One region of the Brevibacillus sp. LEMMJ03 genome, then DNA from elsewhere that is predicted to be linked to it. Evidence: riboswitches for the same ligand, from Rfam matches in the RefSeq annotation. Region 1 holds a riboswitch; each other region holds the start of a gene.
The links. A riboswitch is a leader RNA that binds a small molecule or an ion and turns the genes downstream of it on or off. The one in region 1 is predicted to bind S-adenosylmethionine.

Region 1 (7,143 bases):
CGGATCTGCGGCTCCTTGCCGACGATGACGCGGTTGACGCTTTCCAGCAATGTGTCCAAAGGGCGATGGGTCATGAGGACGTCTCCTTTATGGGAAAATAGGGCGCGAGACCCGGTTGTTCCAGTATGGAAGGTATTATACATCGGAACGCCTGATTTTGCCAAATCTTCATAAAATTATCCCGATCGGAAAAACGGCCCTCTGAAACGAGCGTGCCGCTGATCGGCGGGGGAACGTTTGCGACCTTCATCGGCGGCGCACAGTCAAGCAACTGGGTGCTTGAAAGCCGCGGGAACAGAGGGTGAAGAAAAGGCGTCGGAAACAAGAAAAACAGCGAAGGGGAACTCCCGCTTCGCTGTTTGACGCAAACGAGCGCAGACGCGCGCCATCTCCCGGCCGCTTTGGGCGCGGCGGGGCGCCCCAACGGACCAGACTCGTTCCTTATCCGACCTGCTGGGGCACCGCCTGCTTCAGCGCCTGCTCCAGATCGGCGAGGATGTCGTCGATCGCCTCCGTGCCGACGGAGAGGCGAATCAGGCCCGGGGTGACGCCGGCGGCGAGCTGTTCCGCTTCCGACATCTGCTGGTGGGTCGTGCTGGCCGGATGGATGATGAGCGACTTGGAATCGCCGACGTTGGCCAGATGGGAGAACAGCTTGACCGACTCGATCAGCTTCTTCCCTTCGGCGACGCCGCCGCGAATGCCAAAGGTGAGGATGGCTCCCGCGCCTTTCGGCAGGTACTTTTGCGCCAGGCGGTAGTGCGGATCGCTCTCCAATCCCGGGTAGCTGACCCACTCCACGGCGGGATGTGCCTCCAGATAGCGGGCGACGGTCAAGGCGTTTTCGCTGTGCCGCTCCATGCGCAGATGCAGCGTTTCCAGCCCTTGCAGGAACAGGAAGGCGTTGAACGGCGCGACGGCGGCCCCGATATCCCGCTGCAGTTGAACGCGGGCCTTGACGATGTACGCCAGCGGGCCGAGCGCTTCCGTGTAGACGATGCCGTGGTAGCTCGGGTCGGGCGTGGTCAGGCCGGGAAACTTGCCGCTGCTCCAGTCGAACTTGCCGGAGTCGACGATGATGCCGCCGATGGCCGTGCCGTGTCCGCCGATGAACTTGGTGGTGGAGTGAACGACGATGTCCGCTCCGTGGTCAAACGGACGGCAGAGGATCGGAGTGGCAAAGGTGTTGTCCACGATCAGCGGAATTCCGTGTTCGTGGCCAATCGCGGCAATCGCCTCGATGTCGGCCACGTCCATGCGCGGATTGCCGATCGTCTCGAGGAACAGCGCTTTTGTCTTTTCGTTGATTTTGGAGCGGAAATGGTCCGGGTTGGATTGGTCGACGAAGTGAACGGTGATGCCGAGCCGCGGCAGCGTGTGGTAGAAGAGGTTGTAGGTGCCGCCGTACAGGCTGTTGGAGGCGACAATTTCGTCGCCGGCCTGGGCGATGTTGAGGATGGAAAAGGCGATCGCCGCCTGCCCGGAGGAAGTGGCCAGCGCCCCGACACCGCCTTCCAGCAGGGCGACCCGCTGTTCAAACACGTCCTGGGTCGGGTTCATGATGCGCGTGTAGATGTTGCCCGTCTCTTTCAGCCCGAACAGGTTGGCGGCGTGCTCCGTATCGCGAAACACGTACGAGGTCGTCTGGTAAATCGGCACGGCGCGCGCTCCCGTCACCGGATCGGGCGACTGTCCTCCGTGCAGAGCGATGGTTTCCGGCTTCCACTGGCGTTGGTCCGACATGGGCATCTCTCCCTCTTTCCTGGATAAAGGATGGATAACAAACGAAGCCTTCTTCCGGAGAGAAAGAAGGCTTCGGTCATTCCCGATCAAGCGGCCGTTTCATCTCTCAGAATCCGGGATTCTGCAGGAATTGGCACCATGCAAGCAGGCTTGTTTGCCGGTTGCCGGGCTTCATCGGGCCTGTCCCTCCGCCGCTCTTGATGAAATCGTGGAAATTTTGCAAATTGTGCTTATCTGGTATTATAGGGGGACAGCCGGATTCGGTCAATACAAATTTCCGAGTAAGTCAGGGGGAATTATCATGATTGCTGTTTTCTTGCGTCCACACGATTTGGCCTATGCGGAGCGCATGTTTGCGCTGGTTTCCGATCCGGCCGTCAGCGGCGCGCTCAGCCTGCAGGACCAGTCGGTCGAGGATACGAAGCGGTTCATCCGGCACATTACGGAAGAGGAGCGGGCAGGAAGAGCCGTCAGCCGGGTCGTTTTCAATGAAAAGGAGGAGTTGATCGGCGTCACCACGCTGATGTTCATCGACAGGGAGCGGCGGCGCTGTCACATCGGCAGTTGGCTGGGCCGGGCGTACTGGGGGAAAGGGTACAACCAGCTCGCCAAGGAAGCGATTTTGTCCATCGCGTTTGGCGAGCTGGACCTGGACATCGTCTTCGCCGGGGCGCGGACGACCAACATCCGCTCGCAAAAAGCGCAGGAGAAGCTGCCCTACGTCACGCTCCACGTGGAAAACGAGTATCCCGAGGAGCACGCCGCTCTGGAGCAGCGGCAGCAGCAGCCCTGTGTGCTGCACGCCTTCAAGCGGGACGATTTTCTCCGGTATCTGGCGGAAAAGGAACGGGCGGCCAGGGGAGAAGCGGTCCGTGACTAATCCGTACACGGCGGGCTGAGGCGGGCCGGTCCCGCTCCCATCGGGGCCGGCTTGAAGCAGGAACCGCAGCGCCCCCCGTCACAATTGCGTAACCGTTTCGCCCTCTCTCGTTCACAACTTTTCGGCCGGGGCAGCCCTATAATAGGGGTGATTGTGATAAAAATCACATATTCACTGTGAAAATGTTGTTTCGGGGAGGGGAGACATCGATGGAACTGGACAATACCATGCTGGCCAGGATCCTGACCTCGTTGACGCTGGGGTTTCACATCATTTTTGCCGCTTTGGGCGTCGGCATTCCCGTGATGATCTCGATCGCGGAGTGGCTGGGCATCCGCCGCAATGACCCGATGTACACGCTGATGGCCCGCCGCTGGGTCAAAGGCTTTACGGTCACCGTGGCGGTAGGCGTGGTCACCGGCACCTGTATCAGCCTGCAACTCAGCCTGCTCTGGCCCAGCTTTATGAAAATCGCCGGGGAAGCGATTGCCCTGCCGCTGTTTCTGGAAACTTTCGCCTTTTTCTTCGAAGCGATCTTTCTCGGCATCTACCTGTACACCTGGGATCGCTTTGCCAACCCGTATGTCCACTGGTTTTTCTCCATTCCGGTCGTGATCGGTTCGACCGCTTCCGCTTTTTTCATCATGACGGTGAACGCGTTCATGAACGCGCCCCAGGGCTTTACCCTGCAAAACGGCGCCATCGTCGACATTCAGCCGCTGGTGGCGATGTTCAACCCGGCCACGCCGACCAAGGCAGGCCACATGATCCTCTCGTCGTACGCCGCCTCCGCCTTTGTACTGGCCGCCATCGCCGCCTGGAAGCTGCTGAAAGGGAGCAGGCACGAATACTACCGGAAGGCGCTCACCTTCACCATCGGCCTGGCGCTGCTCTTCTCCTTCGGCACCGCCCTGTGGGGGGACCTGGCCGGCAAGTACCTGGCCGAATACCAGCCGGCCAAGCTGGCGGCGGCCGAGTGGCACTTTGAGACCAGGCCGCGGGCGGAACTGGTCGTCGGCGGCGTGCTGGACCCGGAGACGCTGGAAGTGAAAAACGCCCTGAAACTGCCGTACGTGCTCAGCATTTTGGCGACCGGTTCGCCAAACGGCACGGTCACCGGTCTCGACCAGATTCCGCGCGAGCTGTGGCCGCCGCTCTTCATCCACTACCTGTTTGACGGGATGGTGGCGATCGGGGTGTACATGCTGATCGTCCCGCTTCTCTACTTTGCCGTCCGCCGCTGGAAAAAAGGGGAGGTTCCGCGCCTGCTGCTGCGCGCGATCGTCTTGGGGGCGCCGCTGGCGTTTCTGGCGATCGAACTGGGCTGGATCTTTTCCGAAATCGGCCGGCAGCCGTGGATTCTCGTCGGCTACATGAAGACGCAGCACGCCGCCACCACCGCCGACAACGTCGGGCAGATGCTGGTCCTGTTCGGCCTCCTGTACGCGTTTTTGGCCGTGGTTTGCACGCTGGTGCTCAGACGGATGTTCGCAAACAAGCCGGTCGAGGCGGAATGGAAGTAACGGAAGGAGGGGATCGACATGACATTGGAAACGCTGGCGATTACCGTGCTGTGGACGTTTCTCTACGGCTACCTCATCGTGGCCTCCATCGACTTTGGCGCCGGGTTCTTTTCGTTTTACTGCAAGGTGACCCGCCGCGACCACATCGTCAACGCGATCATCGAGCGGTACCTGTCTCCGGTCTGGGAAGTGACCAACGTCTTTCTGATTTTCTTCATCGTCGGGCTGATCGGGTTCTTCCCGGACACGGCCTACTACTACGGCACGGCGCTCCTGGTCCCGGGCAGCCTTTTTCTCGTGCTCCAGTCGCTGCGCGGATCGTTTTACGCGTTTGCCCACTACGGGGCGCGCGACAGCATGGCTTACCTGTTCATCTACGGCGTGACGGGCCTGTTTATCCCGGCATCGCTGGCCACCATCCTGACCATTTCCGAGGGAGGCTTTATCGAAACACAGGGAGAAGAGATCGTGCTCAACACGGGGCGGCTGTTCACCAGTCCGTACGCTTGGGCGGTCGTTGCTCTCGCCCTGGTCAGCGTGCTCTACATCAGCGCCAGCTTTCTCACGTACTACGCCGACCGGGCCAGGGATGCGGCGGCGGTCAAGCTGCTCCGCTCTTACGCCGTCGCCTGGAGCCTGCCGACCATCTTTGCCAGCTTTCTCGTCTTTCTCTCCATCCACCGGCACAACCCGCAGCACTTTGACAAGATGATGGAGATCAGCTGGATGTTTTTGCTCTCGTTCGCCTGTTTCTGCGGGGCGCTGGCGCTGCAGTTGAAACGGCGTTACTACGGCTGGGCGTTCGTGCTGGTCATGCTGCAGTTCGCCTTCGCGTTCTTCGGGTACGGGATCGCCCACCTGCCGTATCTGCTCTACCCGTACATCACGATCACCGACAGCATCAACAGCCCGGCCATGAGCACCGCGCTGGTGATCGCGCTGATCGCCGGCCTGTTCCTGCTGATCCCGTCGCTGATCCTGCTGCTCAGGCTCTTCCTGTTTGACGCCACTTACGTGGAGGGGCGGCCTGTTCGAAAATAGCCGGCGGTATGGTATGATGGGAGGCGGTATGGAATCAAAGTTCACGAATATACAGGAGGCTAGTGAAACATGGCGGATCAAGGGGTAAAGGAAATCACGCCGCAGGAGCTGATGGAGAAGCTGGCTGCGGGAGAAAAGCTGCAGGTCATCGACGTACGCGAAGTGGAGGAGTGGAATGGCGGTCACATTAAGGAAGCCAAACTGATTCCGCTCGGCTTTCTGCCGTATCGCGTCGACGAGCTGGACAAGGAGACGCCGGTCGTGCTGGTCTGCCGAAGCGGCGCCCGCAGCCACATGGCCACCCAATATTTGCAGGAATTGGGCTTCGACGCGGCCAACATGGTGGGCGGCATGCTCGCCTGGCCGGGGGAAACGGAAGCGTAACGCAGCGCTGCAGAAAGAAAGATGCGCGTGATCGCCGTTTGTCGGGGATCAGCGCGATCAGGATGAGGAGGAGAGCAAGATGAGCGAAGGCAAGGCGTCGTTCTGGCAGCGCCACTGGTTTACCGTGGCGGCCGCCGTGCTGGTGCTGCTCGTTGTCGGGGTATTCGGCTACCAGTACTGGCAGAAGAGCCAGATCCCCGTCATGAAACAGATGAACGACTTTACGCTGGACAACATCAACGGGTCCACATTCACCCTGTCCGAAACCAACGGCAAGGTCCGGCTGGTGGAGTTCATCTTTACCCACTGCCCGGACATCTGCCCGGCCACGACGTTTAACATGGCCAAGATGCAGGAACAGTTGAAGGCCAAAGGGCTGTTCGGAGACAAGGTGGCGTTTGTGACGATCACCTTTGACCCGGAGCGGGACACGCCGGAAGTGCTCAAGGCGTACGCGGACAAGTTTGGCGCCGATCAGAGCGGCTGGTACTTCCTGCGCGGCGATCAAGCGGCCGTGGAGAAAGTGACCAAAGACTTCGGCATCGCCGTCCTGAAACAGCCTGACGGTTCGTTTGCCCACACCGCCCGCATGTTCCTCGTCGACAAGGACGGCAACATGCGCCGCATGTACGGGATGGCGTCCGACATGGATATGGACAACATGCTGAAAGACATCGAGCAGTTGGCCGATTAGACAGCCAACCGGGGCCGCCCCGGCCTTTGCATGACGCAGCGGGCCGGCCCTTCCGGAAATTATTTTCCGTAAAAAAACCCGCCTCTGCCGGACCTGATGTTCGCGGTCCCGGGGGCGGGTTCATCTGTTTCATGGGCGGCCCTCTTCGGGAATCACGGGGTTCCCTGCGGCACATTGGCTGTTCAGCGGGTCTCTTCCAAACGGATGGCTTTGACTGTCTCCGTCACATATAAGCCGCCGCCAGACCGACAAGCCCGCCCCCCAAGACCAGCCAGGCGGAATTGATGCGGAACCGGATCACCAGGAACAGGCTGACGGCCAAAAGCAGCGCGCCCAACCAGTCGGTGACGGCGGATGTGCCCAACTGTGCCGAGACCAGCGCCATCAGGGCGAGCGAGGCGACGTTTACCCCGTCAAGCAGCGAACCGGCGACAGGAGAGCGGCGGAGGCGGTCCACCCACGGATTTACCACGGCGACAAAGACAAACGCCGGGAGAAAAATCCCGATGGTGGCGAGCACGGCGCCCGGCGTCCCGCCGACCAGATAGCCGACAAAGGTGGCGGTGGTAAAGACCGGACCCGGCGTAAATTGGCCCACGGCGACGGCGTCCAGCAGTTGTTCCGGGGTCAGCACGGGCCAGCGGCGGACAAACTCCGACTGCAGGAAGGCGAGCAGTACATAGCCGCTGCCGTACAGCACCGAGCCGATTTTGAGAAACAGAACAAACAGCTTGCCCAGACTGGCCGCATCGGCGGCAGGCGTTTTCGCCGCAGCCCACAGCCCCCACATCGGCAGAACGGGGGAGAGGGCGTGCATCCGCCCCTGCAGGCGGCCTCCCTGCCTGATCAGCAGGACAGCCAGTCCGGCGAGCGCCAGG
Region 2 (7,143 bases), on a different contig from region 1:
TTACACACCTGCCCGCCTCGTACAAAACGCTGTTCGGACCGGGCACGAAACCGGCGGACTGGCAGGGAGAGGTACCATCCCTGTCCGCATTGGCCGAACAGTTGGAAGAGCAGAAGGAGCGGATCAAGCGAACCTTCGGCGATCGGCTCCACCGGGAATTGGCGGAGCCGTTCGTCTTGCGAAGCGGCGCGCAGATGTCCACGCTGGGCGAGATGTTCGTCTTTTCGCTCTTTCACGAGGGGATGCACATCGGCACGATCAACGCGCTGAAAAAGGCGCTGGCCGTAACGCAACCATAAGGGAAGCGGTCCCCCTTTTTGCCCGGCGCTGCGTCCGGGCTTTTTTCCTTTTCCCGAATCGTCCGCCCCGTCCAGCCGTCCGCTGAAAAACGAAAAACCGCTCCCAACAAGGGAGCGGCCGTGTCGAGCCCGTCTGCTCTGGGGTACTACCGGTTATTCTCTTTGGCACTTCAGCCTCCACGTTAGAGTCCGTTACCTAAAGAGCTCGGGTTCCGCCATTCCGACCAATGTCGACTGCATGATCATGAGCATCCACGGTTCTTCGCCTCCTGACAAGGCTTTTCGCCGTTGATCCATCAATCATCGGGCTCGACATTCTACAGTGTGCGCCGTTTTTTGTTTTCTATGCATCCCTACAGCAAATCGGCCGCCAACTGGGCCAGCACGCTGCGTTCCCCTTTTTCCAGCTTGATATGGCCGGCCAGCTTTTGGGCCTTGAACATCTCCACCACGTAGGTCAGGCCGTTGTTGCTTTCGTCCAGATAGGGGTGGTCGATCTGCTCCGGGTCTCCCATCAGCACGATTTTTGACCCTTCGCCAACCCGGGTCAGGATCGTCTTCACCTCGTGTTTGGTCAGGTTCTGCGCCTCGTCGATAATGATGAACTGACCGGGAATGGAGCGTCCGCGGATGTAGGTCAGCGCCTCGACCTGGATGCTTCCCATGCCGGCCAGGATCTTGTCCAGATCGCCCGGATGCTTGGTGTTGAACAAATATTCCAAATTATCGTAAATCGGCTGCATCCACGGCCGCAGTTTCTCTTCCTTTTCGCCGGGGAGGAAGCCGATGTCTTTCCCCAGGGGAACAATGGGTCTGGCCACCAACAGCTTCTTGTACGTCTGCAGGTCCTCGATCTGCAGCAGCCCCGCCGCCAGCGCCAGAAGCGTTTTGCCGGTTCCGGCCTTGCCCGTCATGGTGACGAGCGGAATCTCCTCCCGCAGCAGCAGTTCCATCGCCATGCGCTGCTGCACGTTGCGGGCGCGAATTCCCCAGACGGGATCGTCGTTCGTCACCAGCATCTCCAGCGTCCTGCCTTCCGCGTCCACCTTGCCGATTGCGGAGATCGAGGGATTGATTTCGTCTTTTAAAATCAGAAACTGGTGCGGATAAAACCGGGTGCGGGGAAAACAGGCCGACAGGTTCAGCTTGCGGGAGGCGTAGTAGGTTTGGATGATGTGGGAGGCCACCGTCAGCTTCTGGCACCCGGCGTAAATGCTGGAGTGCTCGACGACGCGGTCGGACAGGAAGTCTTCCGCTTTCAGGCCAAGCGCATCCGCCTTGACCCGCATTAGGGCATCTTTGCTGACGAGAATGACGGGACGGGGGGTTGGGGCCAGGTTTTCCTCTTCCTGCAGATTTAGCGCTACGGCCAGAATCCGGTTGTCGTTGGTAAATTCCGTAAACTGCTTCTGCAGCTTGTGAAGCGAGGAGTGATTCAACTCTACGCGAAACAGACCGCCTGTCTCCAGCGTAATGCCCTGATGCAGATGGCCCAGTTCGCGGAAACTGTCCAACAGCCTCGACACGTAACGGGCGTTGCGGCCAATTTCATCCATGTAGCGCTTTTTGGAATCAATTTCTTCCAACACCACGGCGGGCAGGACGATCTCGTTGTCCGCAAAGGAAAACATCGCCCGCGGATCTTGCAGGAGTACGTTGGTGTCCAGTACGTAGATTTTCTTCAAATTCTCGCCTCCTATTACCCATCTTCTCTATCGTATGCAGTTGGGGACCGGATGCTCTGCTGCCCGAACGCGATGTACTACAGTGTATGACGGGGGGTGGACGGATAGACGAGAGGCGGGGGAATGAAAACGGGGCGGGCAGAACACAATACGACTAACCATGCAGCCGTACTGCAGCAAACCAGGGAAAGGAAGTATGACCGTGAAACGGACAGCTATCTGTATGCTCAGCGTCAGCCTGCTCCTCTCCGCCTGCATGTCGAGCAACAAGCCTCCGGCCAACCAGGCGGCGCCGCAGCCCGGCCGCGCTGTGCCGGAAACGCAGCGCGTCCAGCAAACCGCCCCGTCCCCGGCCTACAACCAGTCGCCGCAGGCAACCGCCAACCGGCTGGTGCAGTTGGCCACGCGGGTGAAAAACGTCAATGACGCGACGGCGGTGGTCCTGGGCAAGTGGGCCGTCGTCGGCATTGACGTCAACGCCCATCTCGACCGGCCGGAAGTGGGCGTGATCAAATACTCGGTGGCGGAGGCGCTGAAAGAGGATCCCCAAGGGGCGAACGCCATCGTCACCGCCGACCCCGACATCGTGCAGCGGCTGCGGGAAATGGCCGCCGACATCCAGCGCGGCCATCCCGTGGCCGGTTTTGCCGAAGAACTGGCGGACATCGTCGGACGGCTCATGCCGCAGTTCCCGCGCGACGTGAGAAAACGGGAAGAGACGCCGACCAGGGAAAACGAGCAGCGGATCAACAAGAGCAGCAACGCCAAACCGCAGGGTAACGAAAAAATCCCGGTGAACCGCTGACCTCTGCCCCAAACAAAACAGGCATTTTCCGGGCTTACGCCCAGGAAAATGCCTGTTTATCGTCTGCCGCGTCACGGTCTGCCGCCTGCTCTACGGGTCCGAGCGCGTCCAACGCCTGCCCCAGGTCCTGAAGCAGGTCGCCGGCGTCCTCCAGCCCCGCGGAGAGGCGGATCAGTCCGTCCGTGATTCCCCGCCGTGCCCGCTCCGCAGGCGGCATGGCGGCATGGGACATCATCGCCGGATAGGAAAGAATCGTCTCTACCGCGCCCAGACTGACGGCGACGATCGGCAGCCTGACGCGGTCAAACAGCGCTTTGGCCCGCTCGCGGCTGCCCACGTCAAAGGAGAGGACGGCCCCGTGTCCGCTCGCCTGCCGGTTTTGCAGGTCATGTCCGTCGTGTTCCGGCAATCCGGTGTAGTAGACGCGGCTGACCGCCGGGTGTGTGGAAAGCCAACGGGCCAGCTTTTCCGCCGTCTGCGTGCTGACGTCCAGGCGCGCTTTCAAGGACTTCAACCCGCGCAGCACCAGCCAGGAATCCTGCACGCCGAGGATCGCTCCCATGCCGTTTTGGATCATGTAGAGCTGCTCGCCCAACGCCGCCTCCCTGGTCACGGCCAACCCCGCCACGACGTCGCTGTGGCCGCCGATGAACTTGGTCGCGCTGTGGATCACCACGTCCGCGCCCAACTCCAGCGGCCGCTGATAGTACGGCGTCATGAACGTATTGTCTACGATCACGAGCAGTCCCCGCTGTTTCGCCAGCGCGCAGACAGCGGCGATGTCCGTCACTTTCAGCGTCGGGTTGGACGGGGTTTCCAGGTAGATGCCCTTGGTCTCGGGACGGATGGCCGCTTCCACCTGCTCCAGCGAGGTGGTATCGACAAAGCTGACGGTGATCCCCATGCGGGAAAGAACCTTGGTCAAGAAGCGGTAGGTGCCGCCGTACACGTCCTCCGCCACCACGACGTGATCCCCGGCGGAGAACAGCATGAACACGCTGGAGATGGCCGCCATACCGGAAGCAAAGGCGAATCCGCGCTCTCCTCCCTCCAGAACGGCGATCGCCTCTTCCAGGGCATGCCGGGTGGGATTGCCCGAACGAGCGTAATCGTAGACTCCGGGCCGGTCCAGATCGGCCTGATGAAAGGTGGACGCCTGATAAATGGGCACCGAGGCCGCCCCTGTCACCGGGTCAATACAACTGGTGCCGTGCAGCAGTTTGGTGGCAAAGTTCATCGTACACTCCCTCCCGCCACTGCGAGACTGGCATCCAGCGCCTGACACACATCGGCGATCAGGTCGTCGGGATGTTCGATCCCGACCGACAGCCGCAGCAGCCGGTCGCACACGCCCACGTACTCGCGGATCTCCTGCGGGATGTCGGCATGGGTCTGCGTCGCCGGATAGGTGCACAGCGACTCCACGCCGCCCAGGCTTTCCGCAAACGAGACGATCCGCAGCCGCTCCAGAAACGGCGCCACCTGATCAGCCGAGCGGAGGCGGAACGAGACCATCCCGCTGAACCCGCTGGCCTGCCTGCGCTGCACCTCGTAACCGGGGTGCTCCGCCAAGCCGGGATAAAAGACGTCCGTCACGGCAGGGTGTTCCCGCAGTTTCTGCGCAATCGCATAGGCGTTTGCCTGATGGCGTTCCATCCGCAGGGCCAGGGTCTTCATCCCCCGCAGCAGCAGCCAACAGTCCTGGGGACCCAGCACCGCTCCGATGGAATTGTGCAAAAACCGGATCTTTTCGGACAACTCCTCGCCCTTTGTGACGATCAGTCCGGCGAGGACGTCGTTGTGTCCGCCGAGGTATTTGGTCGCGCTGTGTAGCACCAGGTCGGCCCCCAACCCCAGCGGCCGCTGACAGTAGGGCGTCATGAACGTGTTGTCCACAATGGTCAACAGCCCGTTCCGCTTGGCCACCTCCGCCACCGCCGCGATGTCGGTGATCTGCATCAGGGGATTGGTCGGCGTTTCCACAAAGACAGCCCGCGTCTCTGGGCGAATCGCTTCTTCCAAGTTCTTCACGTCGCGCAGGTCGACGTAGCTGAAGCGAAGCCCGTAGCGTGAGAGCACCTGCTCGAACAACCGGTACGTCCCGCCGTACAGATCGAGCGATACGACCAGGTGATCTCCCTGGGAGAACAGCCCCATGACCGTGTGAACCGCCGCCATGCCCGAAGCGCAGGCAAACCCGGCGTCTCCCCCTTCCGCTTCGGCAATCGCCTGCTCCAGCACCGTCCGGGTCGGGTTGGCCGTGCGCGTGTAATCGTATCCCGTGCTCTGACCGAGGGCGGGATGGCGATACGCGGTGGCGTAGTAGACGGGAAAGCTGACCGCTCCGGTCCGTTCGTCTTTGGCGACGCCCGCCTGTACCAATTTTGTCTCCAGATGCATGTGGATCTCTCCCTCCAACGAATTGGCCGAGGGCAATGAAAAAAGCCCTCTTTTCTCTGAAAAGAAGGCTTTGTTTACGCTCACGTAAGCAAATCCTTCTCATCTTTCAGAGCGTTTACACTCTGCAGGAATTAGCACCAGTATCCCCCTGTACACAGGTGATTGGTTGCCGGGCATCATCGGGCCAGTCCCTCCGCCTCTCTGGATAAGAAGTTTGCTATGCAATTTGCTTTTGGTTGACCTTATACTACCGGAATCGGAAGTACCTGTCAACCCGTTTTTCCATCTCGTTGGTACCCGATCACTGTGCGTTCCTTAATGCGGTCATCACCTGGTTGTCCAGCTTGGCCGCCGCATTTTTGTCGTACGTCTTTTCATATTGGGGCTCGACCGAGATGCGGGAGCCGTAGAACATCACGTCGCGAACCGCCTCGATGGCCACTTCCACCATGGCCAGCTTCAGCGGAACATTCTCCATCCGCTCCGTTTTGATCGTCGCCCTGCCGTTGATGGCATAGGAGGAACCAGCCCCGATCAAATGCAACACCACCTGCGGTTCCTTGGCAATGTTGGCCAAAATGCGGGAGCGGTTGTCTACCGCGAAACGGATCAACTGCGGCGTCGGCGCAAACGTCCAGGAAAGGGAACTGAGCGACGGAGCGCCGGTCTCGTGGTCGATGGTCCCGAGTGTGAGAAAACGCTCCTGCTGCAAAAGCGCGAACAGTTCCTCCGAAAGCGTTTGGGAAACGGTTTCAGCCATTCCGATGCCTCCTTGAAAAGGGAATGTACGTCTATTGTACCCACCCGCCTGGCGATAGGCAAACCTTTCCGTCCGGCGCCTTGATTCTCCACCGTTTTTTTCCTACACTGATACGTAATGGGAACGATCGCGAGACAGGAGGAGAGCCGCATGCCCCCATCCCCCACCGACCGCTTGCTGGCCAAGATCGACGAACTGCTGGCAGAGCTTCAGGAAGTGCGCAAACTGAACGAACGGATGGACAAAATCGCCCTCTTTCTGGAGGATATCCGTCTGGCCGACGTGATTCAAAACTATACGGCCCCGAGCAAGCTGCTGTGGATCAACTTCCTCGCAGGTCTTGCCCGGGGCCTGGGATTGACGATCGGCACGGCCATTGTCCTGGCGTTGCTCGGCTCCTTCCTCAGCCAGTTCCTGTCCGTCCCGATCATCGGCGATTACATCCGCCAGTTGATCGATTACGTGCAAGCCTATCGGCCGTAAGCCTTACTCGTCATCGTCCTCGTCGCGGTCGTCGCCGTCTTTATGGTTGTTCTTGCCGCCATGGTTGTCCTCGTCGTCATGGCCGTGCTTTTTCCAATAGCCGTAGGCGTTGCCTTTCGGATGCTTATCCTTGTCCTTGCCTTCCCCCTTGCCTTCCTCGTCGTCATCGCCGTTGACCGGCGTTTTGTGCGGAATGTCGGCTTGGGCCACGAGCTTGCCGTCCAGGTACAGCTCGAGGTGTACCGCTTTCGCGTTGTAGGAGCGGTTTTTGTAGCTCAGTTTCACCTCAAACTCGTCGTCATCCACCTTTACCTCGTGCTTTTTGCCGTCCGGCGCCACGACGTACAGCTTCACCTTGCCCTTGCCGCCCTCATCGTCGAGGCCGTCAATGCTTCCTTTCACGCGAATCTGTTTCTCTTTTGCATTAATCGAAGCGGTTCCCTCGATGCGGTAGCTGTGCGGCTTGTCGCTGTCAGCGGCGTTGATTACCTTCAGCTCCACCGATTCGGAATCGATTTTCTTTCCGGCCTTGTAGGCTTCGACCAGCGCCTTGCCTTTGCCGGCCTGTACGCCCTTCAGGGTGACGGAGTAAGAGCCGACGCCTTTCCACAGCTTTTTCACGTCCGCCTCTTTGGTTTTGCCGTCGTACTTCACGACCACCTTGTCCGCTTCCTGGCTGATGATGCCGTTTACTTTCAGTTCCTGTTTGTT
Region 3 (7,143 bases), on a different contig from region 1:
CCATCGCGTTCGACCACTTTACGTCTTACCCGGAGACGGCGTTCCTTTCCTTCATCGTGCTCGGCTTCCTCGCGGCCTATCTGGACTGGAAGCTGGTCGTCTCCGCCGGGATTGTCCAGATCGCGGCGACGTTTGTCGGGTTTTACACCGGTTTCTACGACATGTTCGACGAAGGCCGGACGGAGGTCAACCTGATCCTGCACCTCGTGTCCGTTGTGCTGATGATCGCCGGCTTGACCTACCTGTGTCTGGCCGGACAAGCCTCACTGAGCAAAGCGGAGGCGGCGCGGCGGGAAGCGGAGGAAAAGGAACAGCGGCTGGCGGAGCTGTTGGGCCACATCCGACTGGTGACGGAACAGCTCGACCGCACGTCGGAGCACGTGCATGAGCACGCGGAGACGACCAAACGGAACACGGACGAGATGATGATCGCGTTCCGCGAAGTGGCGACGGGGATGGAGGCGCAGGCCAACTCCACGGTGAAGATCGAGGAGGAAGTCCAGTCAATCGACCACGAGATCGTGGCGGTCAACGAGCAGGCCAACGCGATGAAGGCGGAGGCCGATCAGAACAACCGCCGCCTCACCGACAGCATCGGCATGATGAACGAGCTGTCGCGGCAGATGGAGCAGATCGTGCAGGCGGTCAACGTGGCCTCGTCCACCATCCGTGAGCTGAACCGGCAGGCCAACCGGGTGGAGGAGATCGTGCAGACGATCAACCAGATCGCGACCCAGACCAACCTGCTGGCGCTCAACGCAGCGATCGAATCGGCCCGGGCCGGGGAACACGGACGCGGCTTCGCCGTGGTGGCCGACGAGGTGCGAAAACTGGCGGAACAAAGCGCCACAGCCACCCAGGAGATTGCCGAGATCCTGCAGTCGCTGCACCAGGAGAGCGAAAACGCCGTGCGCCACATGAGCAACGGGGAAACGTCGGTGGCCAAGGGACAGGAGCTGGCCGTCCAGACCGTCACCTCCATCGAGGCGGTTCGGGCCGGGATGGAATCGTTTTTGCAGGCCGTCGAGCACGTGCGCTCCAGCATGGACAGGGTGAAGCTGCGCTCCGGGGAGGTGGCCGCCGAGATGTCGACGATTACGGCCGTGACGGAACAATCGGTGGCCAATCTGGAAGAGCTGTTCGCCACGGCGGAAAACCAGCATCAGAAGGTGCGGGAAATCACGGAGGAGCTGGGCGAGCTGAACGCGCTGTCGCGCAAACTGCAGCAGTCGTTTCAGGGGCAACAAACGTAATGTTTTGAAATGACAAAAAAATCGTTTGCATTTTGCTTTCCTTTTGCTAGAATAAGAGACATTACAACTGGATAGTGGATTCACCTTACCTTATCAAGAGAGGCGGAGGGACTGGCCCGATGAAGCCCGGCAACCACTGTACCCCGGTACAGAAAGGTGCCAATTCCTGCAAAACCCGTGGGTTTTGACAGATGAGGAAGAGGTTCGCGATACCAAACTCTTCCTCCGGGAAGAGTTTTTTTCATATCATCAGCAGGGTTTCCATGGAAGCGCCTCTTGTGGAAAAAGGAGGAATAAGTCGAACATTTTTGTGTTTCTATAGTAAAATATTCGTGTTTTCTCTTGATATTTTCGATAAAAACCCGTAAATTACCGGTATGAGAATCGTAAAATCGAAACTTTTGTCACTGGATAGGAGAGAGCAGCATGAAAAAGTACCTGTTGGCATTGACGACGTTTGCCGTTCTGGCCGCCGGATGTGCGGCGGGGAGCGGCGCACCGGAGGAAAAGGGACAAGCCGGGGGACAGGACGGCGGCGCGAAAAAGCGGGTCGCGCTGGTTCTTCCGGAGAAGATCGGGGTCAACCCGTTCTTCCAGCAAATGGACGAGGGCGCCAAGAAAGCGGCGCAGGAATTTGGCGTCGACGTGAAAACCATCGAGTCGACCGACCACGCCGCCATCGAGGAGAACATCCGCGCGGCCGTGGCTGAGAATTACGATTTGATCATTACGTCGTCGTTTGAATCGGAGGACGCGCTGAAAAAAGTGGCGGCGGAAAACCCGGACCGCATGTTTGCAATCATCGATACCGTCGTGGACCTGCCGAACGTCCGCAGCGTGGTCTTTCGCGAGCATGAAGCCGCCTACCTGATGGGAGCGGCGGCCGGCCTGGCGACCAAGACCAACAAGGTGGGCATCGTCGCAGCGATGGACATTCCGCTTCTGAAAAAGTGGACGGTCGGCTTCCAGGAAGGACTGAAAGCGACCAATCCGAAGGCAGAGGTCTTCGTCAACTACGTCGGCAGCTTCAACGACCCGGCGAAAGCCAAGGAGCTGGCCCTGCTGCAGGCAAACAAGGGAGCCGACTTCATCTACGGGGCCGCTGCCGTAGGCGACCTGGGCGTGTTTGAAGCGGCCAAGGAAAAAGGCTTCTACACCTCCGGCCAGGACGTCGACCGCACCGGCATCGATCCGGAACACATCGTCCTGTCCCAGTTGAAAGGAACCGACACGGCCGCTTACGAAACGGTAAAGGCGTTTGTAAACGGCAGCCTGAAACCGGGCGTGCAAACGTACGGCCTGAAGGAAGACGGCGTCGGCGTCACCTACGTCACGCGCGAGAGCAAGACGCCGCTCCATCCGTTCATCGGAGAAGAGATCATCAACAAGGTGAAAGCGATCAAGGACGAGATCGTGGCGGGTACGCGCAAGGTGCCCGATCCGCTGCAGCAGTAAACGAGACGGCGACCGACTACTGTGGTAGTCGGTTTCCTGTTGCAACGGGCCAACAGGAAAAAGGAGGGAAGAACGGGATGGCGTACCGTCTGGAAATGCGCAACATGACGAAAAGGTACGGCGATTTTACGGCCAACGACAACGTGTCGTTCACCCTGCGGGCCGGCGAAGTCCACGCCATCGTCGGGGAGAACGGCGCCGGCAAAACCACCCTGATGCGGATGCTGTACGGCATGGAACAGCCGACGTCCGGGGAGATCGTGCTGAACGGCCGGCCGGTGGTCTTTCGCGGCCCCGACGACGCGATCAAACACGGCATCGGGATGGTGCACCAGCACTTCATGCTGTTTGCCGATTTCAGCGTGGCGGAGAACATCGTCATCGGCTATGAACCGCAGCGCGCCGGCCTGTTCCGGCGCAAGGAAGCGGTGGAGGCGGTGCGGGCCCTCAGCGAGCGCTACCGCATCCCGATCGACGTGACCGCCCGGGTATCCCAATGCTCGGTCGGGGAACAGCAGCGCGTGGAGATTCTCAAGGTGCTGTACCAGGGAGCGGACATCATCGTACTGGACGAACCGACCGCCGTCCTGACGCCGCTGGAGGTAAAGGAACTGCTGCAGACGATCCGCCACCTGGCGGAGAGCGGCAAGAGCGTCATCCTGATCACGCACAAGCTCAAGGAAGTGATGGAGGTGGCCGACCGGATCACGGTGCTGCGCGGCGGCCGGGTGACCGGGACCGTTTCCCGGCAGGAGACCAGCGTGGACGAACTGGCCCGGCTGATGGTGGGCCGCGACCTGCAGCCGTTGAGCGAGCGGGTGAGTCTGGCCGGCGGGCCGCTCCTGCAGGTGGAAAACCTGACCGTTCGCGACCGGCAGACGATCGTGGACGGCGTTGCTTTTACCGTGCACCACGGGGAGATCGTCGGAATCGCCGGGGTCTCGGGCAACGGCCAGTCGGAACTGCTGCAGGCCATCACCGGGCTGCGGCCGGTCACGGCGGGCAGGGTGCTGCTGGGCGGAAAAGACGTCACCAACCGTCCGGTGGCGGCCATTCGCGAAGCGGGGTTGGCCCATATTCCGGAAGACCGGTACCTGTGGGGAACGGCCAAGCAGGAGAGCGTGGAGGAAAACGCCTTGATGGGCTATCAGCGCAAACCGGCGTTCAGCCGTCGCGGCGTCATTCTGCGGGACGCGTTCCGCCGCGTGGTGGAGCAGTGGGTGGAGCGGTTTGCCATCAAGACCGGTTCCCGGCACCTGCAGGAGCAGGCGGGCAACCTGTCCGGCGGCAATCTGCAAAAACTGATTGTCGCCCGCGAGCTGGGGCAAAAGACGCCGCTGTTGATCGCCGCCGAACCGACGCGCGGCGTGGACATCGGGGCGATGGAACACATCCACCAGGCGCTGATCGAAAAGCGAAACAGCGGCGACGGGATTCTGCTCGTCTCGTCGGAGCTGTCGGAAATTTTGGCGCTGTCTGACAGAATTCTGGTCATGTACAAGGGACGGATCGTCGGCGAGCTGAAGCGGTCGGAGGCGACGGAAGAGAAAATCAGCGTGTTGATGGCAGGAGGAAGCATCCATGGAAGCGGTCAAAAAGCTGTGTAAATCGCTGGTCCAGCCGCTGTTGGCGGTGGCGATCGGCTTGTTGACGGGAGCGGTCGTCATCAGCGCGGTAGGCGAATCGATCCTGGACACCTACCAGCAGATGTGGAAAGGGGCGTTCGGCAGCTTTTACTTTTTCGCCTCCACGCTGGCCCGGTCCACGCCGATCATGCTGATCGGGCTGGGGCTGTCGCTGGCGTTTCGCGCCGGGGTGTTCAATCTGGGCGCCGAGGGGCAGATGGTGCTGGGAGCAATCGGCGCGACGCTGGTCGGGCTGTACCTGCCCGGTCCCGGACTGGTGAAAATGCTGGCCGCGCTGGCAACCGGGGTGGCCGTGGGCGGTCTCTGGTCGCTTTTGGCCGGGTACATGGAGGCGAAGTTTCGCGTCCAACTGCTCATCACCACCCTGCTGCTCAACTACATTGCCGTCCTGTTTGCCGGGTATCTGGTCAGTGAACCGTTTCAGGACAAGTCAGGCTCGGCGGCGCTGGCCCAGACGGCCATGCTGGAGAAGAGCGTCTGGCTGCCCAAGCTGTTCGCCGGCATGAGCGTGCACGCCGGCTTCCTGTTGGCGTTGGCCGCCGCTCTGGCATTGTTCTGGGTCGTCCGGTTCACGCCGTTCGGCTACGAGGTGAAGATGCTCGGACACAATCCGTTTTTTGCCCGGTACGGCGGGATCGACAAGGACCGGGTGATGCTTGTGGCGATGTTTGCCAGCGGGGGATTGGCCGGGCTGGCCGGCACCGTGGAAGTGCTGGGGGCGCATTACCGGTTCGTCGACGGCGCGCTGACCGTCCCCGGGTATGCCTGGACGGGCTTGATGGCCACGCTGCTGGCCAATTCCCACCCGATCGGCGTCGTGTTTACCTCGATTCTGCTGGCCGCCCTGCAGACGGGCGCGATGGGCGTGGAGCGAAACACCGAGGTGCCGCTGGAGCTGGCCAGCGTCATCCAGGCCGTGCTGATTCTGTTTATCTCCGCCAAATTCAGCCATGACTGGTGGAAGAACCGCAAGAGCAAGAGGAGGGAGTCGCATGGAGTTGTTTGATGGAGCCCTCGTCAGTTCCACCATCCGGATGGTGACTCCGATCCTCCTGGCGGCACTGGGCGGAGCGCTGTGCGCCCGGGTGGGCATCTTCAACGTCGGGCTGGAGGGGCTGGTGTTGGTTGGAGCGTTTTCCGCCATCGTCGGCAACCACTTTACCGGCAGCCTGCCGCTGGCCGTCCTGTTTGCCGCCGCCGTCACCGTGCTGTTTTCGCTGTTGTTTGCCTACATGGCGATCGGACTGAAGGCGAACGAAATCATCGTCGGCGTGGCGATCAATTTCCTCGCGCTGGGGCTGACCACGTTTGCGCTGCGCGCCGTCTTCGGCGTGAAAGGGGCGTTTTACGACAAGGACATGGCCGGGCTGCCGCAGTGGCAGATCCCCCTGGTCACAGACATCCCCGTGCTGGGAAACATCCTGTCGGGTCATTCGCCGCTGGTCTACGCGGCCTTTTTGGCGGCGGTTCTGCTGCATCTGTTCTTTGCCCACACCGTGACCGGCTTCCGCGTGCTGGCGGCCGGGATGAATCCGGTGGCGGCCCGCAGCCTGGGCCTCAAAGTGACGCGGCTGCAGGTGCTGGCCATTGCCCTGTGCGGCGTTCTCTGCGGCATGGCCGGGGCACAGCTCTCGCTGGGACAGGTGACCATGTTTACTGAAGGCATGACGGCGGGGCGCGGCTTTATCGCGCTGGTGGCGATGATGTTGGGGCAGTCTCACCCGTTGGGCATTCTCGCCTCCAGCCTGCTGTTCGGGCTGATGGACGCGCTCAGCATCCGTCTGCAGGGCTTTTCGCTGCCAACGCAGTTTACCGCGATGCTGCCCTACGTGCTGACGATTGCGGCGATGTTCTTCCTCAAGGACAGGGGCGCGGCCGCAAGCACCGCCAGCCGGCAGAGCGCCCGCTAGACGGAGACGGACTGACTTGGGAGGGAACGAGAAGATGAACAAGGCAGAGCGAATCAAACGGATGAGGGTGCCCACAGTCGATCCGGCCCTGGCGCGGCGGCTGCCGCCGGGACAGGTGCTGACGGAGCGGTTTCCGATCTTGCATGAGGGGAAGGTGCCCGTCTACGACATGGAGACGTGGACGCTGCGGGTCTTCGGGGAAGTAGACCGGGACGTAACGCTCTCGTACGCCGACATCATGGCAATGCCGCAGACGACGATCACCTGCGACATCCACTGCGTCACCCGCTGGTCCCGGTTTGACAACCGGTTTACCGGCGTTCGTTTCCGCGATTTCCTGGCGGCGGCCGGTGTCACGCCGCAGGGCAGGTACGTGATGCTGCACGGCGATTACGGCTACACGGCCAACGTGGCGCTGACCGACCTGGACCGGGACGACGTGCTGCTGGCCCACTCCTTTGACGGAGCGCCGCTGACGGACAAGCACGGCTGGCCGCTGCGGCTGATCGTGCCTCACCTCTATTTCTGGAAGAGCGTGAAATGGCTGCGCGGGATCGAATTCATGAACGAAAACAAACCCGGCTTCTGGGAGCAAAACGGTTTTCATCTGAACGGCGACCCGTTCCGCGAAGAGCGTTTCTCCGGCGAAGCCCTGCCGATTCCGGAAGACGAATGGGAGAAAAAGGAGTTTGATTGATGATGCTGCCCAATCTGAAAGTTGACCCGGAAAACCTGCCGAAGCGCGCGATCGTCTGCGGCGATCCGAAGCGGGCGTCCCGCATCGCCGCCCTGCTGGACGAGAGCAGGCCGATCGGGGAAAACCGGGAATACCACAGCTATGCGGGAACGTGGAACGGCACGGCGGTGGCCGTCGTCAGC
Region 4 (7,143 bases), on a different contig from region 1:
AGGAGTGGGGAATGACACGGGGGGCTCGAATCCCGTAGGCTGCCCATCTCCCTGCGGAACCTGGCGGGGGAGTCACAATGTCAGCCGCATATGGATGTCATGCGGTTCTTTTTCAAACAATTCCTCATCGATTTCCGAGGTGATCGTGGAACCGCAGCTTCGATAAAACTTCACCGCCGACTCCGTTTCCGTCGATGAGATGTACAGGTATTTCGCCCTTTTTCCTTCGCCGCTTGACGCAGGGCGTCCAAAATGCGGCGGCCAATGCCTTGTCTTCGATAGTCCCGTGTCACATACATCAGGTCCAACTGAAGCTGGTTCTGTTCCTTCCCCCGAAACTTGTGAGCCAACACGCCAAACCCCACCAATCTGTCTCCGTCAAAAGCGCCAAAAGCAGTCCCGCCGTTTGAGAATTCATACTCGTATCGGGAGATGATCTCCTGATAAGCGTCTTCACTCCAATTCGGGCATTCATGCCCGGCCGGTATCTCTTCCAGAACGCCGTCCTTGCATGTGTAAATCAGATGAATGGTTTCGGAACGGTCAATCTCCCGGATTTTATGGGAATCTTCCAATTTCATCGGCATGATGGAAACCATGGCGACCCTCCTGAATGATGATACAAGGTACATGTTTTCAATGATTCGAGAAAGACAGCCGTTTACCTTTAGTGCGTTCCTGCCTGTTCGCTGATGACCGGAATGCCAGTCTACAACACGGGGGAGGCAGAGCGGAATGGTGAAAGCGCTGACCGACTACGAAAAGTACATTCGCACGGAAGAACTGCTCCGTCTGCAAAAAAACGAAGAGCAGTTGGTCTGCGAAGACGAACTGACCTTTCAGGTGATCCACCAGATTGCCGAGCTTCATTTTACATTGATTGTGCAGTACCTGGGCCAGGCCAGGACCGCCATGCTTGCCGGCGATCCGGATCGGGCGGCCGCCCGGTTGGGCCGCGTCAACCTGCATCTCAAGCATCTGCCGGAAGTCTTTCAGATGGTAAAGGTGATCAACCCGATCGACTACCATGCCATCCGGCTGGCGTTGGGGCGCGGCAGCGGGCAGGACTCGCCCGGCTTCAACCGGATCCTGCAGACGGGGCCGACGTTGTGGGAGCCGTTCGAGCGGCTGCTGACCGACGCCGGTCTCAGTCCGCTGGAGCTGCACAAGCAGCCGGACGCCCAACCGGCACTGTTCCGCTTGATGCAGGAGCTGCTCCAGTTTGACGAGTCGTTCCAGAGCTTTCGCTACCAGCACCTGCAGTTGGTCAAACGAATGATCGGCCTGGAGACCAACAGCCTGAAAGGAATCCCCGCCCAGGCGCTGCAAAAGGGCGTGCGCCACGCGTTTTACCCGGCGCTGTGGAAAGCGATCAGCGAGCTGACGGACTGGACCGGCTCCAGCAACAACTCGCAGCCGCTGGGAGACTAGCGGAGCGGCCGAGCGGCGGAGCCGGCCGCCTTCCATAGCGGGTCAGCCCGCAGAGGACAGCCATGCTTGTCCGCTTTTCCGCTGGTTCGATGTTCCGTGCGCCTTGCTGGTCTGCTGGTCCCGAAAAAGGATGGCAGATCGGATGCCGCCATCCTTTTTCGCGTGTATGTCAACTTACGTGCTACGTGATCTACAGGAGGGGGGAGGTCTTTTCGATCACGTCCCACTTCATGCCGCGGGCTTTCAGCCGGGCCAGAAACGGGATCGGATCGATCAGCTCGGGCGGTATGCAGCCTGTCGCGGTCAAGAGCCCCTCCGCCATCATGTCCACGGCTACGACGGGCGGAATGCCGGTCTGCCAGATCGTCGCCTGGAATTCGGTTTTGTAGAAAACCTCGTCATGATTGGCGATGGTGTAGACGTACATGTCCTTTCGCTTGTTGTCCTTTTTTCCTTTGACGAGCGCGCCGACGCAGGAGTAGCCATGAATTTTGCCCGCCAGGTCGGCCGGTTTCGGCATCGAGGTGACGACCACGTCGCGTGGTGCCACCTTTACGCCTTTGACGTCGATCTCCTCGTCGCTGTCCAGCCCCAGGTAGCTCAATACCTGCAGCGTATTGACGAAGTCGGGGTGCAGGGCGTACTTGAAGTCCACGTACCTGCATCCCTTGGCCCGGCCGATGGTTTCGCCCAGGGTGGTGGCCTTCTCGTGCTCGACGTTGTAGCAGTCGAGCCAGCCGATCGGTTCGGGGAATTCAAACTCCTCCTTGTTGGCGAACGGCGTCGGGAAATACTGTTCCCCTTTGTCCGCGGTCCAGTAGTTGGGCTTGGCGAGACACTCCTGGATGGCGGTCTGCGGGCTGAAGTAGGAGCAGAAACCGTCGTAGTCGACGACGGAATTGTCGCCGTCGCGGATCAGAATGGCATCCACTTCGTCCAACTGATCGACGGCGTACCGGGCCGCGATGTTGGAAAAGCCGGGGTCGCACCCCAAGCCCATGATGCCCAGGAGGCCGGCCGCTTTGAACGCGTCGTTCCAGGCCAACTGTTTGCGGAGCCACTGCGGCCCGCTGGAGGCGGTATCAATGTAATGCGTTTTCGTGTTCAAGCACGCTTTCATCACTTCGAAGTTGTTTTCGGGCAGGCCGATGTGCAGCAGTACGTCGATGTCGCCCAGAATGGCCTGGACGCTCGACACGTCGCGGGCGTCCACCCGCTTCACCTGAATCTCCACGTCGGTTTCCCGGCGCAGTTCGGCGGCCAGTTCTTCCGCCGGACCGATGGAAATGTCGGCCAGCACCAGTTTTTCCAAGTAACGCGACTTCACGATTTCGCAGGCGCTCACTTGTCCAACGCCGCCAACACCTACTATTGCGACTCGCATAGAGTCCTCCTTCCGTATGTGGGCAACGGTCTATCTTCGCATTCGAAACAGCCATTTCGGCAGATGAAGATTGATGTCGGCAGGGTACACCGACACGGGCGCAGTCATGTCAATCGGCTCCCGAGGGCGCAGGTTCATGAGAACAACCTCCTTGTGTTCGTGTGGTCATTCCTGTACATGCCGGGGAAAAGCGTGAAGGCTAGGGGGGAAGGCGGCGATACCGCATGGGTGCTGTCACCTCCTTTTCCGGTTTGGAAAGCAAAAGGGCGGGCGCGCCGAGCCGCGCAGGGGATAGTACATGTGTATTCATCGGCCCGAACGTCCCATGCGCTCAACAGGGGAGAAAAAATCCGGACCCCACCGCGGCTCCGCGACGTTCCAGCCGAAGACGGTAGAATAAAACTGAACGGCTCGCTCGGGGTTTTGGCTGCTTAATTCGAACAGGACGACACGTGCCATGAGGAGCACTCCTTTCGTAATATAGGGAATCATATCCAATTCCCTGCTGCCAAGGGAAACCCCTCTTTCTTTGCGTATAAAGAGAAGGGGAACCACCCCAACACGTCTGACTGTGGAAGAAGCGAACCGGTAGAAACAAACGTGCCGGCGGCCGCGCAAAACAGTAGAATAGAGAGAGGAAACAAAGACCCCCTTTTTCGCGGAGGAGACGACATGATCCGTTCGATCACAGAACAGGAACGTTCCGCCCTGCTGGAGCGCTTGTGCGTGGAAGAAGCGTACATCCTGTACAGCAACCTCTTTCTGCGGGCGGACAGATGCATCGCGCTTGCGCAGACACGAAACGAAGAGATTTGCCTGGTCGGAACCTATCTGAAGGGCTTGCCGTTCCACGCGTTCACCTTCCATGCATGGGCGGGCACGGAGCATTCTGCCGAAGAGATGATCGGGGCATTCAAGGAAGCGTTACGACTTCCGACGCAAGAAGCGGTGAGCGGAGTCATCACCGTATCGGAAGAATGCCTGTCCCGCCTTGCCATTCCCCACATTCAGTCCAGAAAGACCATGCTGCTGATGAGATGGCGCGACACGACTCTTCTTTTGCCCAAAAGCGATTACCGCTTTCTCGACAAGTCCCATCTCGATGCGGTCAACAAACTCGCGAGCGAAGTCGGCATGATCAGCTTTCGAGAGGAAGAACTGACGGAAACACCTCATATCGGTTTGTTTTCCCCTGCCGGCGACCTCATGTCGATGGCCGGGTTTCACATTTTTCACGAGCGCTATGTGGAGATTGGCAATATCGGCACTTCGCCAGCCCACCAAAACAGAGGATGGGGAACGCGGATCACGTCGGACATTTGCCGGCTGGCACGGGAGAAATCGCCGCACGTGTACTTGTGTGTGTTTGAGGAGAACCGGCCGGCGGTCGCTGTTTATGAAAAACTGGGGTTCGTCACTGCCGCACGTTACGCCTATCTCGAATGTACGCTGTGACGTTCGCGCGTGCCGCACGCGGCGCCGTCTGCCAGATTCTTGTTGACGAACAACCTGGCATTCTTTACAATGATACCCAACAGGTAAACACTGTTCTTATCCAGAGCGGCGGAGGGACTGGCCCGATGAAGCCCGGCAACCGTCACGAGGTGCGTGACCAGGTGCCAATTCCTGCAAGACAGAGGTCTTGACAGATAAGAAGCGGGTTCGTTTGATACGGATGCAGGCCTTCTTCTTGTCGGAGAAGGCTTTTTCATTCTTCTGTTCCTGAACTTCATAGGACTTCTTTCTTATCCAGAGAGGTGGAGGGACTGGCCCGATGAAGCCCGGCAACCGTCACGCGATATGTGACAAGGTGCCAATTCCTGCAAGACACGCGTGTCTTGAGAGATGAGAAGGAGGCTCGGGCGCAATGCACACAAGCCTTCTTCGAATCGGAAGAAGGTTTTTTCGTGTTGTACAAGACAAAAAACGGGGTGGGAGAAACATGAGCGTGGTAAAAGTGGGCTTGTTGGGATTGGGAACGGTAGGCGGCGGGGTGGTCAAGACGATCCGCGCGCAGCAGGAGAAGCTGTCGGCCCGGCTGGGCAGGCGCATCGAAATCGTCAAGGCGCTGGTGCGCGACACGCGGAAGCAGCGGGCCGTGCAGGTGGAGCCGTCGCTGTTGACGACGCGGTTTGCCGACGTTCTGGAAAGCGACGTGGACATCGTCGTGGAAGTGATGGGCGGCGTGGAGCCGACCTACGACTACGTGCGGGCGCTGATCCAAAAGGGCTGCCATGTGGTGACGGCCAACAAGGAACTGCTGGCCAAGCGCGGCGCGGAGCTGGTGGAACTGGCCAACCGGCACGGCGTCCATCTCGCCTACGAAGCCAGCGTCGCCGGGGGGATTCCCATCCTCGGCGTGCTGCGCCAGTTCCTCAGGACCAACGACATTACGGAAGTGCGCGGCATCCTCAACGGAACGACCAACTTCATCCTGTCGCAGATGGAGGAGGCGCAGCTCCCCTACGCGGACGTGTTGAAGCGGGCGCAGGAGCTGGGTTATGCGGAGGCCGATCCGCGCGCCGACGTGGAAGGCTGGGACGCCCTGTACAAGCTGTACATTCTGGCGCAGCTCGTGTTCGGTGAGTCGCTGCCCCTCTCCGCCATCGAGCGGCAGGGGATTGCCGACCTCTCGCAGGGCCACATCCGGCTGGCGAAAGAGCTGGGGTACCGGATCAAACTGCTGGCGCAAGCGCGCCGGGAAGACGGCGGTCTGCACCTGTCCGTGCGGCCGACGCTGGTGCCGCTGGGGCATCCGCTGGCGCGCATCCGGGATGCGTACAATGCCGTCCAGGTGGAGGGCAGCCTCGTCGGCGACCTTTTGTTCACCGGCAAAGGGGCGGGCGAACTGCCGACAGCCAGCGCGGTCGTGGAGGATCTGGCCTTCTTGCTGACCCAGCCGTTTACGCCTCATCCCGCCTGGCGGGAACGGCCGGCGGCGGTCCCGTCCAGCCGGCTCTCATCCAGCCTCGACTTCTGTTTTCTGGAAGGGACAGCGGCCCGCGTGACGCCGGAGCAGGTGCTGCTGTTCCTCGAACGGGCGGGAGTCGCCGTCCGCAGGCTTACCGTCCAGTACGATCCGGGCAGCGTCCTGCGCGTGGGCTTGCTCGCCGCCGGACTCAGGGAGGAGCACGCGGAGCTCTTGGGACGGGACTTCGGCCTGCAGGCGCGGTTGTACCCCGTGCTGGAGGCGGCCGACGATCGTGGTGCCGTCGAAGGGACTGCGGGTTGGTAAACAAGCGTCCAACTCCCCATCGCATTCGCCGGGATTTTTTGGCATGATAGAAGCGGAGCACTTCTTCTTCAAGGGGATGAGGACACATCATGCTGGGTTCGCAAACCATTCTGCCGGCCATTCGCCACATGAAGGAGTTTGAGCGCGTCCTGGAAAGCCGGTACGACACGATCATTCTGCTGGAGAGCCATATCTGTCAACTGAAAAGCATCGCCGACCTGGCGCGCCGGCACGGAAAAAAGCTGTGGCTGCACGCCGATCTGGTGCAGGGGTTGAAAAACGACGAGCACGGCGCGCTGTTTCTCTGCCAGGAGATCAAGCCGGCCGGCGTCATTTCCACCCGTTCGCAGGTGATCACGACCGTCAAAAAGAAGGGCTTGGTCACGGTGCAGCGCCTGTTTTTGCTGGACTCCGGCGCGCTGGAGACAAGCTACAAAATCCTCGAGCAGACGAAACCCGATTTCGTGGAAGTCCTGCCGGGGGTCATGCCGCACATCATTACGGAAATTCGTGAGCAGATCCGGATTCCGATCATCGTCGGCGGGTTTATCCGCACCTGGGAGGAGATCGAGAGCGCTCTGGCGGCGGGAGCCATCGCCGTCACCACCTCCGATCGAAACCTGTGGAAACAACTGTAAAAAAGTGGTTGACAACGCTTTCACGTCCGCTTATGATTGATTCCAGAAGGTCATACGTCGGATGAGATCAGGAGATCCACCTATTTCTCTAGTGTTTAAGTTCCTGTGGGCTTAAGCAGTGGTTGATAGGTGGATTTTCTGTTTTCTTCCAGGGAGGTGAACGGCGAAAAGGGGGGAGCCGGTCCGGTCTCATCATAAAAAAGAAGAGAGTGGGGGAACATGATGTCGGCGTATTGGGCGGAACTGATCGGGACCATGATGCTGGTGATTCTCGGGGACGGCGTCGTGGCGGGCGTCGTGCTGAACAAGTCCAAGGCGCAAGACGGCGGATGGATCGTGATTACCATGGGCTGGGGCTTTGCCGTCGCCTTTGCCGTTTACGCGGTCGGGGGAGTCAGCGGCGGCCATCTGAATCCGGCCGTCACCATCGCGCTCGCGTCGATCGGATCGTTCGC

Region 2: another riboswitch for S-adenosylmethionine. It lies ahead of FOI68_RS15215 (aminotransferase class I/II-fold pyridoxal phosphate-dependent enzyme); the one in region 1 lies ahead of FOI68_RS19235 (homocysteine synthase).
Region 3: another riboswitch for S-adenosylmethionine. It lies ahead of FOI68_RS11240 (BMP family lipoprotein); the one in region 1 lies ahead of FOI68_RS19235 (homocysteine synthase).
Region 4: another riboswitch for S-adenosylmethionine. It lies ahead of FOI68_RS12480 (homoserine dehydrogenase); the one in region 1 lies ahead of FOI68_RS19235 (homocysteine synthase).

What each region holds. Positions count from the first base shown of each region.
Region 1 covers NZ_VKJN01000019.1:29,611-36,753, forward strand. Annotated here, with positions in the region: gene FOI68_RS19230 (AAA family ATPase) at 1-74, opposite strand, end outside; gene FOI68_RS19235 (homocysteine synthase) at 442-1,743, opposite strand; SAM riboswitch class I at 1,840-1,950, opposite strand; gene FOI68_RS19240 (GNAT family N-acetyltransferase) at 2,045-2,623, shown strand; gene FOI68_RS19245 (cytochrome ubiquinol oxidase subunit I) at 2,833-4,146, shown strand; gene FOI68_RS19250 (cytochrome d ubiquinol oxidase subunit II) at 4,165-5,187, shown strand; gene FOI68_RS19255 (rhodanese-like domain-containing protein) at 5,257-5,571, shown strand; gene FOI68_RS19260 (SCO family protein) at 5,651-6,265, shown strand; gene chrA (chromate efflux transporter) at 6,489-7,143, opposite strand, start outside.
Region 2 covers NZ_VKJN01000011.1:112,711-119,853, reverse strand. Annotated here, with positions in the region: gene FOI68_RS15235 (DinB family protein) at 1-299, shown strand, start outside; gene FOI68_RS15230 (PhoH family protein) at 653-1,984, opposite strand; gene FOI68_RS15225 (YhcN/YlaJ family sporulation lipoprotein) at 2,181-2,789, shown strand; gene FOI68_RS15220 (trans-sulfuration enzyme family protein) at 2,824-4,026, opposite strand; gene FOI68_RS15215 (aminotransferase class I/II-fold pyridoxal phosphate-dependent enzyme) at 4,023-5,189, opposite strand; SAM riboswitch class I at 5,286-5,401, opposite strand; gene FOI68_RS15210 (pyridoxamine 5'-phosphate oxidase family protein) at 5,491-5,949, opposite strand; gene FOI68_RS15205 (DUF5665 domain-containing protein) at 6,100-6,432, shown strand; gene FOI68_RS15200 (hypothetical protein) at 6,436-7,143, opposite strand, start outside.
Region 3 covers NZ_VKJN01000007.1:163,875-171,017, reverse strand. Annotated here, with positions in the region: gene FOI68_RS11245 (methyl-accepting chemotaxis protein) at 1-1,253, shown strand, start outside; SAM riboswitch class I at 1,341-1,451, shown strand; gene FOI68_RS11240 (BMP family lipoprotein) at 1,680-2,708, shown strand; gene FOI68_RS11235 (ABC transporter ATP-binding protein) at 2,786-4,315, shown strand; gene FOI68_RS11230 (ABC transporter permease) at 4,290-5,360, shown strand; gene FOI68_RS11225 (ABC transporter permease) at 5,347-6,264, shown strand; gene FOI68_RS11220 (sulfite oxidase-like oxidoreductase) at 6,299-6,961, shown strand; gene FOI68_RS11215 (nucleoside phosphorylase) at 6,964-7,143, shown strand, end outside.
Region 4 covers NZ_VKJN01000008.1:181,910-189,052, reverse strand. Annotated here, with positions in the region: gene kynB (arylformamidase) at 1-15, shown strand, start outside; gene FOI68_RS12500 (GNAT family N-acetyltransferase) at 171-599, opposite strand; gene FOI68_RS12495 (tryptophan 2,3-dioxygenase family protein) at 736-1,431, shown strand; gene FOI68_RS12490 (saccharopine dehydrogenase family protein) at 1,622-2,815, opposite strand; gene FOI68_RS12485 (GNAT family N-acetyltransferase) at 3,488-4,270, shown strand; SAM riboswitch class I at 4,364-4,471, shown strand; SAM riboswitch class I at 4,558-4,667, shown strand; gene FOI68_RS12480 (homoserine dehydrogenase) at 4,758-6,050, shown strand; gene FOI68_RS12475 (glycerol-3-phosphate responsive antiterminator) at 6,137-6,688, shown strand; gene FOI68_RS12470 (MIP/aquaporin family protein) at 6,911-7,143, shown strand, end outside.